2 regions of the Mesorhizobium sp. M1182 genome follow, and region 1 is predicted to be linked to the other one. Evidence: riboswitches for the same ligand, from Rfam matches in the RefSeq annotation. Region 1 holds a riboswitch; the other holds the start of a gene.
The links. Region 1 has a riboswitch for S-adenosylmethionine ahead of metX (homoserine O-acetyltransferase MetX). Riboswitches for the same ligand answer to the same signal wherever they lie in the genome.
Positions count from the first base shown of each region.

Region 2: another riboswitch for S-adenosylmethionine. It lies ahead of NKH33_RS16660 (O-succinylhomoserine sulfhydrylase); the one in region 1 lies ahead of metX (homoserine O-acetyltransferase MetX).

Region 1 is NZ_JAMYMD010000003.1:73,065-80,392, forward strand. It holds gene NKH33_RS05175 (quinone oxidoreductase family protein) at 1-292, shown strand, start outside; gene NKH33_RS05180 (gamma-glutamylcyclotransferase) at 337-870, opposite strand; gene NKH33_RS05185 (DUF2125 domain-containing protein) at 985-1,986, shown strand; gene NKH33_RS05190 (prephenate/arogenate dehydrogenase family protein) at 2,120-3,055, opposite strand; gene hisC (histidinol-phosphate transaminase) at 3,062-4,171, opposite strand; SAM riboswitch at 4,310-4,387, shown strand; gene metX (homoserine O-acetyltransferase MetX) at 4,464-5,633, shown strand; gene metW (methionine biosynthesis protein MetW) at 5,692-6,306, shown strand; gene NKH33_RS05210 (hypothetical protein) at 6,358-6,579, opposite strand; gene NKH33_RS05215 (hypothetical protein) at 6,578-6,784, shown strand; gene NKH33_RS05220 (DUF1330 domain-containing protein) at 6,870-7,190, opposite strand.
Region 2 is NZ_JAMYMD010000012.1:65,594-72,921, reverse strand. It holds gene NKH33_RS16685 (aspartate aminotransferase family protein) at 1-120, shown strand, start outside; gene argF (ornithine carbamoyltransferase) at 135-1,046, shown strand; gene NKH33_RS16675 (Hsp33 family molecular chaperone) at 1,209-2,219, shown strand; gene apaG (Co2+/Mg2+ efflux facilitator ApaG/CorD) at 2,226-2,618, opposite strand; gene NKH33_RS16665 (ceramide glucosyltransferase) at 2,846-3,997, shown strand; gene NKH33_RS16660 (O-succinylhomoserine sulfhydrylase) at 4,035-5,225, opposite strand; SAM riboswitch at 5,296-5,373, opposite strand; gene NKH33_RS16655 (2'-deoxycytidine 5'-triphosphate deaminase) at 5,509-6,603, shown strand; gene NKH33_RS16650 (hypothetical protein) at 6,621-7,073, opposite strand; gene araD1 (AraD1 family protein) at 7,101-7,328, opposite strand, start outside.

The sequences.
Region 1 (7,328 bases):
GGCGCTCGGCGGGCAGATGGTGATCAATGGCGGAATGAGTGCCGAGCGCTTCGAACTGCACAATTTCGACGTGTTGCTGAGCGGCGTCGAAATCAGGGCGAATATCTATCGCTACTTCTTTTCGCCGCCTGCCGAAGCCGACCGGCCTGTCCTATGCGAGATTATCGACACCTTCGGCCAGCCCGGCTTCCACGTTCCTGTCGGCGGTCTCCACCCGCTGACCGAGTTCAAGCTTGCCGTGGCAAACAGTCTGGATCGCGCCGATCTTGGAAAACAGATTTTCAGGATGTAGCCCGCGTCACGACACCGAAAACATCATGGTAACGACAAAAGGCGCTACGTCGCGATCCGTCTCGTCACGTCTTCCAGCCAGTGGTCGCTTATACCCAGTGCTTCGAGGTGCTCCAGCGTGCTGAGCACGTAATCCTCATTCCTCCCCGATTGGCCGACGGCGCCGCGAACGACGGCCGCCGCCTCGGCCGGGTCGAGCGCACCGGCATATTGCTCATGGCTGCGGTCCACGACATAGGCGACGGCGTCGACCGTCTTGCCCCCATCCGTTTCACCCTTGTCGAGGCGAACGCTGAGCACACGTTCGAGATAGACGTTGGTGACCAGCTCGCGTTCGCGCAGATAGGTAATGACCTCGTTGCGCAGCTCGCCTGGAACCCGGAACGCCAGCCCGATGCAGGAGCCGCCGCGGTCGAGGCCGAGCACCAGGCCCGGCCGTTCGCGCGTGCCGCGATGCACGAAAGAATAGACGCAGAGCGAACGGCGGTAGCCATGCAGGCGGGCGCGCCGCGTCTCGACATGTGCGAATCCCGGTCGCCAGATCAGTGAGCCGTAGCCAAAAACCCAAAAATCGCCCATATCGCCAAGCCTGATTGTGACGACCACCTCACCGGTGGTGTTTCAGTCCGTCTACCTGTTGGTGCCGCAAGCGACAGCCCGCCCGTGCCACCCCGCGTTAACGAAAGCCGCAGCATGACGTCAAGTGACGAGCGCCCGCCGCCCAGCCAACGTCGCCGCCTGTTGTGGCTTGCCGCTTTCATCCTCGTGCTGTTCGGCATCTACAGCGCGGGCTGGTTCTACCTGGCGGACCTGGTCGAGAGCGCCACCAAAAAGGCGGTCGCCGATCTCGACGACAAAGGCATCAAGGCCGACTGCGCCAATCTCGCGGTCAGCGGCTATCCCTTCAGCTTCACCGTTTCCTGCGACAGCCTGGCTTACGAGGACGACAGCCGCAACGTCGCGGCATCGACAGGCAAGATCAACGCCGCCACGCAGATCACCCGCCTTCTGTCGCCTGCCGCCGAGCTCAGGGGGCCGCTCAGGACCTCTGTTCCCGGCATGACCCCGCTCTGGATCGACTGGGATGATCTGCGGGCCGACATGAAGCTGTCCTGGCCGCTGCCGAGACGCCTCTCGCTGCAGGCAGAAGGCCTGTCCGGCCAGACCGATCCGGCAGACGACACCGATCCCGTCTCGCTGTTCAGCGCCGGAACCGCCACCGGACAATTGCGCCCAAACGGCCCGGACATCGACTCTGCCGGCAATTTCACCGATCTTGAAATCGACGCAGCGGCCATCGGCGGGCGCGTCTTGCCGCCGCTCGACGGCAGCGGCGACGTCACGCTGAAAAACGGCGTGACACTGATCAAGGCAAATCCGAAGAGCCTGCGCGGCCAGGCGGCCGAAATCCACGAGCTCGATCTGTCGTCCGGAACTGCGCGCATCACCGTTTCCGGACCGCTGTCGGTCGATGACGACGGTCTCATAAATGCCGACCTGACGATCAGGCTCAATGATCCAAAGGCCGTGGCGGCAATCCTCGCCACCGCCATCCCCGAGCAGAAGAAAGAGATCCAGACCGGCTTTGCCGGACTGGCGCTCCTCGGCAACCAGCCGTCGATGCCGCTCAAGATCGTCAGGGGCAAGGCCTCGCTCGGCTTCATCCCGCTCGGCAAGATCAAGCCGCTCGACTAGAGCAATTCCAGGAAAAGTGTGAAACGGTTTTCCGTCCGGAATTGCGCAAAACAAAGAGATAGAGCCGTTCGGCGTTTCTGTGAAACGATGAACCGCTCTAAGCCAGGCTGGCCTGCGATCGGCCTGCCGCGGCTTATCCCTTCGGCGGGTGTTCGACTGCCTGGCGGCCGAAATCCGGTACGTCGATATCCTGGCCGGCCTCGATGATCGAGCGGCGGACGGCGCGGGTGCGGGTGAACAGGTCGAACAGTTTTTCGCCGTCGCCCCAGCGGATCGCCCGCTGCAGCGAGGACAGATCCTCGGAAAACCGCGCCAGCATTTCGAGAATGGCGTCCTTGTTGTGCAGGCAGACGTCGCGCCACATGGTCGGGTCGGACGCCGCGAGACGGGTGAAGTCGCGAAAGCCGGAAGCCGAGTATTTGATGACCTCGGACTTGGTCACCGACTCCAGATCGTCGGCGGTACCGACGATGTTGTAAGCGATAATATGCGGCAGGTGCGAAACGATGGCCAGCGTCATGTCGTGATGCTGCGGGTCCATCGTGTCGATGTTGGAGCCGCAGCGGCGCCAGAATTCCGAGAGCTTTTCCAGTGCTGCGGGATCGGTGCCGGGCAGCGGCGTGAAAATGCACCAGCGGTTCTCGAACAGTTCGGCAAAACCGGCGTCCGGTCCCGATTTTTCGGTGCCGGCCAAAGGATGGCCGGGGATGAAGTGCACGCCATCAGGCACGTGCGGCTGCATCTGCGCGATCACCGACGCCTTGGTCGAGCCGACATCGGTGAGGATGGCGCCCTTCTTCAGCGCCGGCGCGATCTCCGCGGCGACCGTACCGGAAGAACCGACCGGCACCGAAACGATAACCAGATCAGCATCGCGAACCGCCTCTTTCGCATCCGTCGTATAGGTGTCGCCAAGGCCGAGTTGGCTCGCCCGTGCCAGCGTCGCTTCGCTGCGCGTCGAAATCGCGATTTGGCCGGCGAGCCCCTCGCGGCGGATGACGCGGGCCAGCGACGAGCCGATCAGGCCGATGCCGACCAGCGCGATTTTTTCGAACATCGGTGATGTCATGGTGTTCTAGCTTTTCAGGAATGTCGCGAGTGCTGCGACAACGCCGCGATTGGCCTCTTCGGTGCCGATGCTCATGCGCAGCGCGTTGGGAAAACCGTACCCGGAAACGCGCCGCAATATGTAGCCGCGCGCACTGAGGTAGTCGTCGGCGGCCGCCGCCGAATGCTTTTTGTCCTCGGGAAAGTGGATGAGGATGAAATTGCCGACGCTCGGTGTCACCCGCAGCCCGAGCCCGCTTAATTGCTCGCTCAGCCAGGCCAGCCAGGTCTCGTTGTGCGCGACGCTGCGTTCGATGTGGGCACGGTCGCGGATCGCCGCGATGCCGGCCTCGATTGCCGTCGCATTGACGTTGAAGGGTCCCCGCACGCGGTTGATCGCGTCGATGACGTGCATTGGCGCATACATCCAGCCGATCCGCGCCCCGCCCAGGCCCAATTTGGAGAAAGTGCGGGTCATGACCACGTTTTCCGCGCTGCCCACCAACTCGACGCCGGCTTCATAATCGTTGCGCCGGACATATTCGGCGTAAGCTGCATCCAGCACCAGAAGCACGTTTCGCGGCAGGCCGGCATGCAGGCGGCGCACCTCCTGGAACGGCAAGTAGGTGCCGGTTGGATTGTTTGGATTGGCAAGGAAGATGATCCGGGTAGCCGGCGTCACCGCGGCGAGGATCGCATCGATATCGGCGCGTTCATCGGTCTCCTTGACCGTCACCGGGACGGCACCGGCCGACTGTATGTAGATCTTGTAGACCATGAAGCCGTGTTCGGTGATGATGGCTTCGTCGCCGGGCGCGAGGTAGGTCTGCGCCAGCAGGCCCAGAATCTCGTCGGAGCCGTTGGAGCAGACGATGTTCGCCGGGTTGAGCCCGTGCACCTCGGCGATCGCTTCCCTCAGGCGCATGGCGCTGCCGTCGGGATAGACCGCGAGCTTGTCGGCGACCGCGCGCGCGGCCTCTATCGCCTTTGGCGAAGGGCCGAGCGGGTTCTCGTTCGCCGACAATTTATGGACCTTGGCGACACCTTCAGGCGCCGCGCTCTTGCCGGGCACATAGGCTTCGATGTCCATGATGCCGGCGCGGGGCTTTGGACGTGTCTGATCCGGTGTCTGACTCATTTCATGAAATCCGTCGAGAGTGCCTCCATCCGGAAGCCGCAGCGGAAATACAAGCCGTGGCCCGGAATGTCGAGGGCCGGCAATTCGGGATCAAGAACTTGCCGTTGACGAAGCCATGCGCGAGTCATAGAAGAACGGCTACAGTTCCGTGGTGATTTGGCCGGTCGGCTTGCAGCCACGTTAAACAACTTGCTAAAGGGCCGTTTGCATCTTGTAACCGGCTTTGCGAAGGCATGGCCGGTTTTTTGTTGCCCAGACCGGTGGACAACTGAAGGCCGGGCAAGGAGATGTGATGGTCGCTTTGCGCGCGCGAAAAACCAACAACGAGGCCGACCAGCCGTCGAGCCCGGTGTTGCGTTTCGGCGCCGACAAGCCGCTCAAGCTCGACGCCGGCACGCTGCTGTCGCCGTTCCAGATTGCCTACCAGACCTATGGCACGCTCAACGACGCGCGCTCCAACGCCATCCTCGTCTGCCATGCGCTGACCGGCGACCAGCATGTCGCCAACACCAATCCGGTGACCGGCAAGCCGGGCTGGTGGGAAGTGCTGATCGGTCCCGGCAAGATCATCGATACCGACCGTTTCTTCGTCATCTCGTCAAACGTCATCGGCGGCTGTCTCGGCTCCACCGGCCCCGCCTCGACCAATCCCGCCACCGCCAAGCCCTACGGGCTCGACCTGCCGATCATCACCATCCGCGACATGGTGCGGGCGCAGCTGATGCTGGTCGAGCATTTCGGCATCGAACAGCTGTTCAGCGTGCTTGGCGGCTCGATGGGCGGCATGCAGGTGCTGCAATGGGCCTCCAGCTATCCGGAGCGCGTCTTCTCGGCGCTGCCGATCGCCACCGGTGCCCGCCATTCCTCGCAGAACATCGCTTTCCACGAGGTCGGCAGGCAGGCAGTGATGGCCGACCCGGACTGGCATGGCGGCAAATATTTCGAGCATGGCAAGCGGCCGGAAAAGGGGCTGGCGGTGGCGCGCATGGCCGCCCACATCACCTATCTGTCGGAAGCAGCGCTGCACCGCAAGTTCGGCCGCAACCTGCAGGACCGCGAAGCGCTTACCTTCGGCTTCGATGCCGACTTCCAGATCGAGAGCTATCTGCGCCATCAGGGCATGACCTTCGTCGATCGCTTCGATGCCAACTCCTATCTCTACATGACGCGGGCGATGGATTATTTCGATCTCGCCGCCGACCATGGCGGCCGGCTGGCCGATGCCTTCGCCGGCACCAAGACGCGCTTCTGCCTGGTTTCGTTCACCAGCGATTGGCTGTTCCCGACCGAGGAGAGCCGCTCGGTCGTGCACGCGCTGAACGCAGCCGGCGCCTCGGTATCGTTCGTCGAGATCGAGACCGACCGCGGCCACGACGCCTTCCTGCTCGACGAACCGGAACTGTTCGCCGCCATCAAGGGCTTCATCGCCTCGGCCGCGCGGGCGAGAGGGCTCGGCGCATGACCCCGAAAAGTTGCGGACCGTTCGGATCAGGATCATGCGCCAGGCAGGAGCCGAAGGCATGAGCGTCAACCGCGCCCAGCGCGTCGACCTCGAAGTCGTCGCCGATCTCATCCCGCCGCAGTCGCGGGTGCTGGACGTCGGTTCCGGCGACGGCCTGCTGCTCGAATTGCTGCAGGAGACCAAGAAGGTCGATGGCCGCGGGCTGGAACTGTCGCAGCGCGGCGTCAACGAATGCGTGGCGCGCGGCCTGTCGGTTATTCAAGGCGATGCCGACAAGGATCTCCAATTCTATCCCGACAAGGGTTTCGACTTCGTCGTTCTGTCGCAGACCTTGCAGGCGACCCGCAATCCGAAGCTGGTGCTCGACGAACTGCTCCGGATCGGCAACCGCGCCATCGTCTCATTCCCGAATTTCGGCCACTGGCGGGTGCGCCTTTCGCTGCTCTTCAACGGCCGCATGCCGGTGACCAAGGACCTGCCCTATTCCTGGTACGACACGCCCAACATCCATTTCTGCACCATTCGCGACTTCGTCAATCTGTGCGACGAGCTTGGCGCGACGGTGGAAAAGGCAACCGCGCTCGACGCCAACGGCCAGCGGATCGGCTTCTCCATGCCTTGGTGGTTCTGGAACTTTTTCGGCCAGCAAGCGGTATTCCTGCTGAAACGATAGGTTTGACAGGCAGAAGCAACGAACCTCAGACCTGCGCAAGAAACCATATTTTCAATTTTCAATCCAATGAAGTTGCCCGGCATTCTTTGTTGCTTTAACAGGTCTCAAACGGGTTGGTTTGGGGGAAGCAATGAAGACGTTAGTATTAGCAACAGCTTTGATGTCGGCCACTTTGATTTCCGGATGCACGACGTCGAAGACCGATTTCCAGAATGGACAAGTCGCGTTGAGCGGCAGCCCGGCGCTGAAACGGCAGGCGATCCAGCGGTGCATGACCAAATTCAAGATGCGGTTCGGCAAGGTTGAAAGGGCAAACCTCGCCGCGCTCATGAACGTCCCGGATGCCGGATTGGAACACACGTTCTGCACGCGATTGATGAACGGCTTCGCGAACGGCAGGATCAACTACTCGGATTACCTGGCTGCATTGTCGCATGGCGACATGTCCAACGCGATCAAGGTGCTGCAGGGGCGGTGAAGCTGCCGATGCAGACGCGATCCAAATTCGGTGCCGCCAGATAGATGGCGGCACCATAGACGCCGGTTGTACCCGATCATTCCCTCTATTCAAGCACGTCCGTGGCCTTGTGCGGGTGCTGGATGCCATCAACGAAGACCACGTCGGACCGGGAATTGCTGGTACGCAGCGGCAATATCTCCTGATAGGCGGGCGAGTCGTACCATGCACGTGCCTGCTGCCGGTTGGGAAACTCGATGACTATGAGATAGCCCGGCCAGGTGTTTTCAACGACTTCCACCTCGCCTCCGTGCACCACGAAGCGGCCGCCAAACGGTTCCAGCGTGGCATCGATCTTGTGCAGGTACTCGGCGATCTGCGGTCCCGGCGTGACCTGGCGCATATGGGCGACGGCGTAGGCGGTCATGGCGTAACTCCTTGTGGTCGAAGGCCGGACAACCGGCTTGATGGGAGCAGTTTGCCGAGACGTCGCGCACAGGTCGATTACCCCCGAGGTAATGACACTGAATACAAAACCGACGCGCCGCTGCCGTCAGCGGAAAGA
Region 2 (7,328 bases), on a different contig from region 1:
GTTATCCGCCTGCTGCCGCCTCTCACCGTCACCGACGCCGAGATCCACGAAGCGCTCGAGCGCATTCGTGCCGGCGCCAAGAGCCTGGCAGATGCCATCGTCGCTGCCGCTGCGAAGTAATCCTGGAATTCCTGATGTCCCTTCGCCATTTCACCGATCTTTCCGCCGTTTCCGAAGGCGATCTGCGCTTCATGCTCGACGACGCAGCGGTGCGAAAGGCAAGGCTCAAGGCCGGCGAACGCAGCAAGCCGCTCGAAGGCAAGGTGCTGGCGATGATCTTCGACAAGCCGTCGACGCGCACGCGCGTGTCGTTCGACGTCGGTATGCGGCAGTTGGGTGGCGAGACGATCATGCTGACCGGCACCGAGATGCAGCTTGGCCGCTCGGAGACCATTGCCGACACGGCCAAGGTGCTGTCGCGCTACGTCGATGCCATCATGATCCGCACCACCTCGCATGACCGGCTGCTGGAACTGATGGAAAACGCTACGGTCCCCGTCATTAACGGGCTGACCGACGAGACCCATCCCTGCCAGCTGATGGCCGACATCATGACCTTCGAAGAGCACCGCGGTCCGGTGGCCGGTAAAACGATCGCCTGGACCGGCGACGGCAACAACGTGCTGCATTCGCTGCTGGAGGCATCCGCGCGGTTCCATTTCAAGCTGAATGTCGCCGTGCCCGAGGGCAGCGAACCGGCCCAGAAGCATGTCGACTGGTCGAAAGCCAATGGCGGCAAGCTGAAATTCACCCGTTCGCCCGAGGAGGCCGTTCACGAGGCCGACTGCATCGTCACCGACTGCTGGGTGTCGATGGGCCAGGAGCACCGTGCCCGCGGCCACAATGTCTTCCTGCCCTATCAGGTCAATGCGGCACTGATGGCGAAAGCCAAGCCGGATGCGCTGTTCATGCACTGTCTGCCGGCGCATCGCGGTGAGGAGGTTACCGACGAGGTCATCGACGGACCGCATTCGGTGGTGTTCGATGAGGCCGAGAACCGGCTCCATGCCCAGAAGGCGGTCCTGGCCTGGTGCCTGGGCGCTTGATACGAGCCGCGGTGATCCGGGCCGGCCTGATCTGCGCCGCCTTGATCTGGGCCGCCTTGATCCGGGAGTTGGTGGTGCCTATCTCAGGCGCATCACGCAAATCGAGCGCGTCTCGTCGCATGCGCCCCGGAGGGCGGCATCGCCGCGCCCCGGAGCTTTGTCATGTTGGAAACTCATCAATTGGCTGAACATAAACCCAAGCTCGGCGAATTCGGCTACGCCGGCGACGACCATGTCGTGCCGTTCGAGGTCGGCCCGCTCGACGTGCGCGGTCGCACCGTCCAGCTCGGGCCGATGCTCGATGCTATTCTCAGCCGCCACGACTATCCCGAGCCGGTCGCCCGGCTCCTGGCTGAAGCCTGTGTGTTGACGGTATTGCTCGGAACTTCGCTGAAGTTCGAGGGCAAGTTCATTCTGCAGACCCGCACCGACGGGCCGGTCGACATGCTGGTCGCGGATTTCTCCACGCCGCACGCGCTGCGCGCTTATGCCCGCTTCGATGCCGACCGGCTGCAGGCTTTGACTTCTGCCGGCGAGACGTCACCGCAGACGCTGCTCGGCAGCGGCGTCCTGGCGCTGACCATCGACCAGGGCGCTCACACACAACGCTACCAGGGCATCGTCCAGCTCGACGGCGTCACACTGGAAGATGCCGCACGCACTTATTTCCGCCAGTCTGAGCAGATTCCGACCGACCTCCGGCTTTCGGTTGCCAAGCTTCTGACGCCCGGCGTCGGCGGTGCCCGCGAGCAATGGCGGGCCGGTGGCCTGCTGGCACAATTCCTGCCGCAATCGGCGGAGCGCATGCGCGTACCCGACCTTCCAGGTGGCGACGGCGATCCGCGTGAGGAAATCCACGACCCGACCGACAATTCCTGGCAGGAGCTGCTGGCGCTGCTTGGTACTATTGAACCGACCGAGCTGATCGATCCGACGATCGGTGCCGAACGGCTGCTTTACCGGCTTTTCCACGAGCATGGCGTCCGCGTGTTCGGCGGGGTGCCGGTCGCCGACCAGTGCTCATGCTCAAGGGAGAAGATCCACGGCATCCTTGAAGGCTTTTCCGCCGAGGAGATCAGGGACAGCACCGAGGATGGCAGCATTCACGTCGCCTGCGAATTCTGCTCGAAGCAATATGACTTCGACCCGGCGGAGTTTGCAGCGGCCGGATGACGGCCGTCAATTGACGGTGCGCCGCATTCCCGGCAAGTCGAGCGAGAAGGCGGGGATGGCGACGTCGAACGTCTCGCCCCGCCTGTTGCGCATGGTGTAGTGCCCGACCATGATGCCGGATGGCGTCGAGAGCGGGCATCCAGACGTATACTGATAGCTGTCGCCGGGGTTGAGTCCGGGTTGCTCGCCGACGACCCCGGGGCCGCGCACTTCCTCGACCTTGCCGGTGCCGTCGGTAATGTGCCAGTAGCGCGACAGAAGCTGCACGAACTCATCCGACTGATTGTCGATGGTCACCTGATATCCCCAGACATAGCGGTTTTGCGGCGGGTCGGAGTGATCCTCCAGATAGAACGGCCTGACCTGCACTTCGATGTTGCGGGTGACGGCACTGTACATAAACTGCTCCAAAGCAATGTAGATGGAACTTTCGACGCTCAGCGCAGTTTGATCAACGATGCGCGTCATCTCCTTGCCCGACTCGAGCGCAGGTGCCGAAAAACAATGTCATTTAAGTGACACATGACAATGATGGTGTGCAGGCTTGTGCCGGGCGACTCAGCGTTCTGTCGAATTGTTGAAAACGGCCGTCATGCGGCCGGCACTTCTGGAGTGACCAGATCTCGATGGAACCGACATTCGCAGCCGCCCTCCTTTCCATAGCCCTCCTTCTTTCAAATCTCGCCAGCATCCTGTTAGCTTCGCTGAAGCTGAAGCGACCAGCCAGGATCGCACCGCCCGCCAACGCGCCGCCGGTATCGATCGTCATCCCGGCACGCGGCGTCGAGCCGTTTGCCGAAGAGACGCTGGAGCGCGCCTTCTCACTCGACTGGCCGCGCTACGAACTCATCTTCTGTGTCGCCCATGCCGACGACCCGGTGGTCAAGCCGATCACCGCAGCAATGGCGCGCTTTCCAGCTATTCGCGCCCGCCTTCTAGTCGGTGACGACCGCATCAGCGGCAATCCAAAACTCAACAATTGCGTGAAGGGTTGGGAGGCGGGGCGTTATCGCTGGGTCATCCTTGCCGATTCCAATGTGCTTATGCCGAGCGACTACGTCCAGCAGCTGATGGCGGCATGGCGGCACGACACCGGCCTCGTCTGCTCGACGCCGATCGGCTCGCGGCCGGACGGCTTCTGGGGGGAGGTCGAATGCGCCTTTCTCAACACGCTGCAGGCACGCTGGCAGTACGCCGGAGAGGCGCTCGGCCTCGGCTTCGCGCAGGGCAAGAGCATGTTGTGGAACAAGCCGATGCTCGACGCCAATGGCGGCATCCGCGCGCTTGCCGCCGAGATCGCCGAGGACGCGGCCGCGACCAAGCTGGTCAACGGGCTCGGACTGCGGGTCAATCTTGTCGCCTCGCCCTTCGAACAGCCGCTCGGCCGGCGCACGCTTGGCGAGATCTGGTCGCGGCAGGCGCGCTGGGCGCGGCTGCGCCGCGTCACCTTCGCGCTGTTCTTCGCCCCCGAGATCCTGATCGGCGCGGCGCCGCCGCTGGTGTTTGCGCTGATCGCGGCGGCTGACGCCGGCGTCAGCCTGCCGGCAACCGCCATCGCCGTGCTGGTCGCGGCCTACCTGCCGGAATGCGCCTTGGCCTCGGCCAAGGGATGGCACCTGTCGCCGCGCACGATCCCGGCGATGATGGCGCGAGACCTGATGCTTCCCGCCATTTGGGCGCGCGGATGGCTGAGCGGCGCCGTCGACTGGCGCGGCAACGTGATGACTATCCAGACAAAGACCGTCGCGGAGCTGGAAGAGACCCCGTCCGGCGCCTGATCGGGCGCGTTCCCGCTCGCCTCTGTTCGGCCAGCCCTTATCCGGCAACTCTCAGTGCCTGCTCGATGTCTTCGAGCAGGTCGTCGGCGTCCTCAAGGCCAACTGACAGCCTGAGCGTTCCCGGTCCGATGCCGAGCTCGGCGCGGGCCTCATCGGTCAAGTTCTTGTGCGTCGTCGTCGCCGGATGGGTGATCAGGCTCTTGGCGTCGCCGAGATTGTTGGAAATGAGCACGACGTCGAGTGCGTTCTGGAAGGCAAAGGCCGCCTGCTTGCCGCCCTTCACATCCATGCAGATCAGCGTCGAGCCACCCGACATCTGCCTCTTGACCACGGCCGCTTGCGGGTGGTCGGCACGGCCGGGATAGATGACACGGGCGATTTGCGGGCGCTCGGCCAGGAAATCCGCGATGCGGCCGGCACTTTCCGTCTGCTGGCGTACGCGTAGCGGCAGCGTCTCCAGGCCTTTCAGCAGCGTCCAGGCATTGAAGGGCGAGAGGCTTGGGCCGGTGTGGCGGAAATAGTCATGCAGGTTCTCGTCGATCCATTTCTTGTCCGACAGAACGATGCCGCCAAGACAGCGCCCCTGGCCGTCAATATGCTTCGTGGCCGAATAGACGACGATGTGGGCGCCGAGCTGCAGGGGTTTCTGCTGCAAGGGCGTGGCGAACACATTGTCGACGATCAGCCTGGCGCCGATCGCATTGGCAAGTGCCGCGACGGCGGCAATGTCGATCACTTCCAGCGTAGGATTGGTCGGGCTTTCCAGGAAGAACAGTTTGGTGTTTGGCTTGACCGCCTTTTCCCAATTGGCGATGTCGGTGCCGTCGACCAGCGTTGCCTCAATGCCGTATTTCGGCGCCAGCGTCTCGACCACCCAGCGGCAGGAGCCGAACAGCGCGCGCGCCGCCACGATATGGTCGCCCGCCTTGGCGCTGCACAGCAGTGCTGCCGTCACCGCCGCCATGCCGGATGCCGTGGCGCGCGCGTCTTCGGCTCCTTCCAGCGCGCACATGCGTTTTTCAAACATGTCGACCGTCGGATTGGCATAGCGCGAATAGATGAAGCCCGGCTCCTCGCCCTTGAAGCGGGCCTCCGCCGCTTGCGCCGTCTCGTAGACATAGCCTTGGGTGAGATACATCGCCTCGGAGGTCTCGCCGAAGCCGGAACGCAGCGTTCCGGCATGCACGAGTGCGGTCTGAGGCTTCCAGTCGCGCTTCTTGGTCATCATTCCATCCAAACACCAAAATTGGTCCAAACAACAAAAAACCGGTCGCGAAAGTCGCAACCGGTCCATATGGCCTTGCGGCCCGACGGTCCTTTAGCGACTTGTTTAACGTGGCTGCAAGCCGACCGGCCAAATCACCACGGGATAACGAGCTTTAGACCCGCGCCACGCTTGCGTCAATTGCCGGCATGATTAAGAGGGTTGTACCAAGCAGGTGCCAAACGCGTCCACGGTCGGACCTGCGACAGAACAAGACCTCGCCCGGCGTTCGAACGGAGCCAGACCCTTGCGGCAGACAGGCATTCTTCCCGATCAGGATATTTCCGCGCTGTTCCAGACGGGCGCGCTGAAATCGCCGCGCACGCTCGATGCCGATCAGATCCAGCCGGCCAGCCTTGACCTCAGGCTCGGCGACAAGGCCTGGCGGGTGCGTGCTTCCTTCTTGCCCGGCCCGGACCACAGGGTTGTCGACAAGCTCGACCGGCTGAAGCTGCACGAGATCAACCTCGCCGAAGGTGCCGTGCTGGAAACCGGCTGCGTCTACATCGTGCCGCTGCTCGAGAGCCTGGCGCTGCCCGCCCATATTTCCGCCTCCGCCAACCCGAAAAGCTCGACCGGACGGCTCGATATCTTCACCCGGGTAATGACCGACCGTGGCCACGAGTTCGACAAGATCGCCGCCGGCTATGAAGGCCCGCTCTATCTGGAGGTCAGCCCGCGCACTTTCCCGATTGTCGTGCGGACCGGCTCGCGGCTGTCGCAGGTCAGGTTCCGCACCGGCAATGCGCTCTTGTCGGAAAACGAGCTGCACGAGTTGCACCACGCCGAAATGTTGGTCGCCACCGAACCACCCAACATCTCAGGCGGCGGCATCGCGCTGTCGATCGACCTCGACGGCGACAAGGATGGGCTTGTCGGCTATCGCGGCAAGCACCACACCGGCCTGGTCGACGTCGACAAGCGCGCCGCGCAGGATGTCGTCGATTTCTGGGAGCCGCTCTACAAGAGCGGTGCCGGCGAGCTGGTGCTCGATCCGGACGAATTCTATATTCTGGTGTCGCGCGAGGCGGTGCATGTGCCGCCGCTCTACGCGGCCGAAATGACGCCCTTCGATCCGCTGGTCGGCGAGTTCCGCGTCCATTATGCCGGTTTCTTCGACCCGGGTTTCGGCCATTCGGCGTCGGGCGGCACCGGCAGCCGGGCGGTGCTCGAGGTACGCAGCCACGAAGTGCCGTTCATCCTCGACCACGGCCAGATCGTCGGACGGCTGGTCTACGAGCACATGCTGAAACGGCCGCAGGCGCTCTACGGCACTGATCTCGGCTCGAATTATCAGGCACAGGGCCTGAAACTGTCCAAGCATTTCCGCGCCGCCCGCTGAGCTTGTTCGCAATTCCGTCAGCCGCGAAACAGATATTCTTTCGCGGCGCCAAGGCAGCCATGAAACTGACCGATAAAGAGCAGTTCTCGCACTGCCAATCGCTTCTTCCCCCAAAATCCTCTGGTTTGCTTCTCGTCGTCAAGTGAGGCGCTTGAGCTGGACTGCAAGGGGAACAACTGCTTGTCGATACATCCCAGCACATGGGCTCTGGCGGAGTCGACACCGCAGGCTCTGCCATTGTCGTTCAGTCTGTCAGCGCGGAGTGCGGACGTCATGCGATCCGCGTTGCGCATCAGAAAGCTCACTTGCGATTTCGAATAGCCGGTGGCCAGAAGCCGGTTAGTCATCAACATCCGGGCCTCGCGATAGGATTTTGCGCTGCATTGTCCGGCGCTGTAAGCCGCTGGGGAGAAATAGGCGAGGAACAGGACTAAACTTACGAACACAGTGCCAATCCGCAGGCCGTTCATTTCTCGCCCCTGAATTATGTCACCAGTTTACAACGCCTTCACCACCACCTTCACCGGCTGCTCGATTTCAAGCGGGTTGCGCAAAGGCAGGCCGAAATCCTGCGCCTCGATTTCGAATACGTCGCCGGCCTCGGTCCTGATGCCGTCGGCGAAGGACAGCGTCGCCGTGCCGAACATGTGCACATGCACGTCGCCCGGCTGGCGGAAGGCCGAGTATTTGAAGTGGTGATGCTCGAGATTGCCAATGGTGTGCGA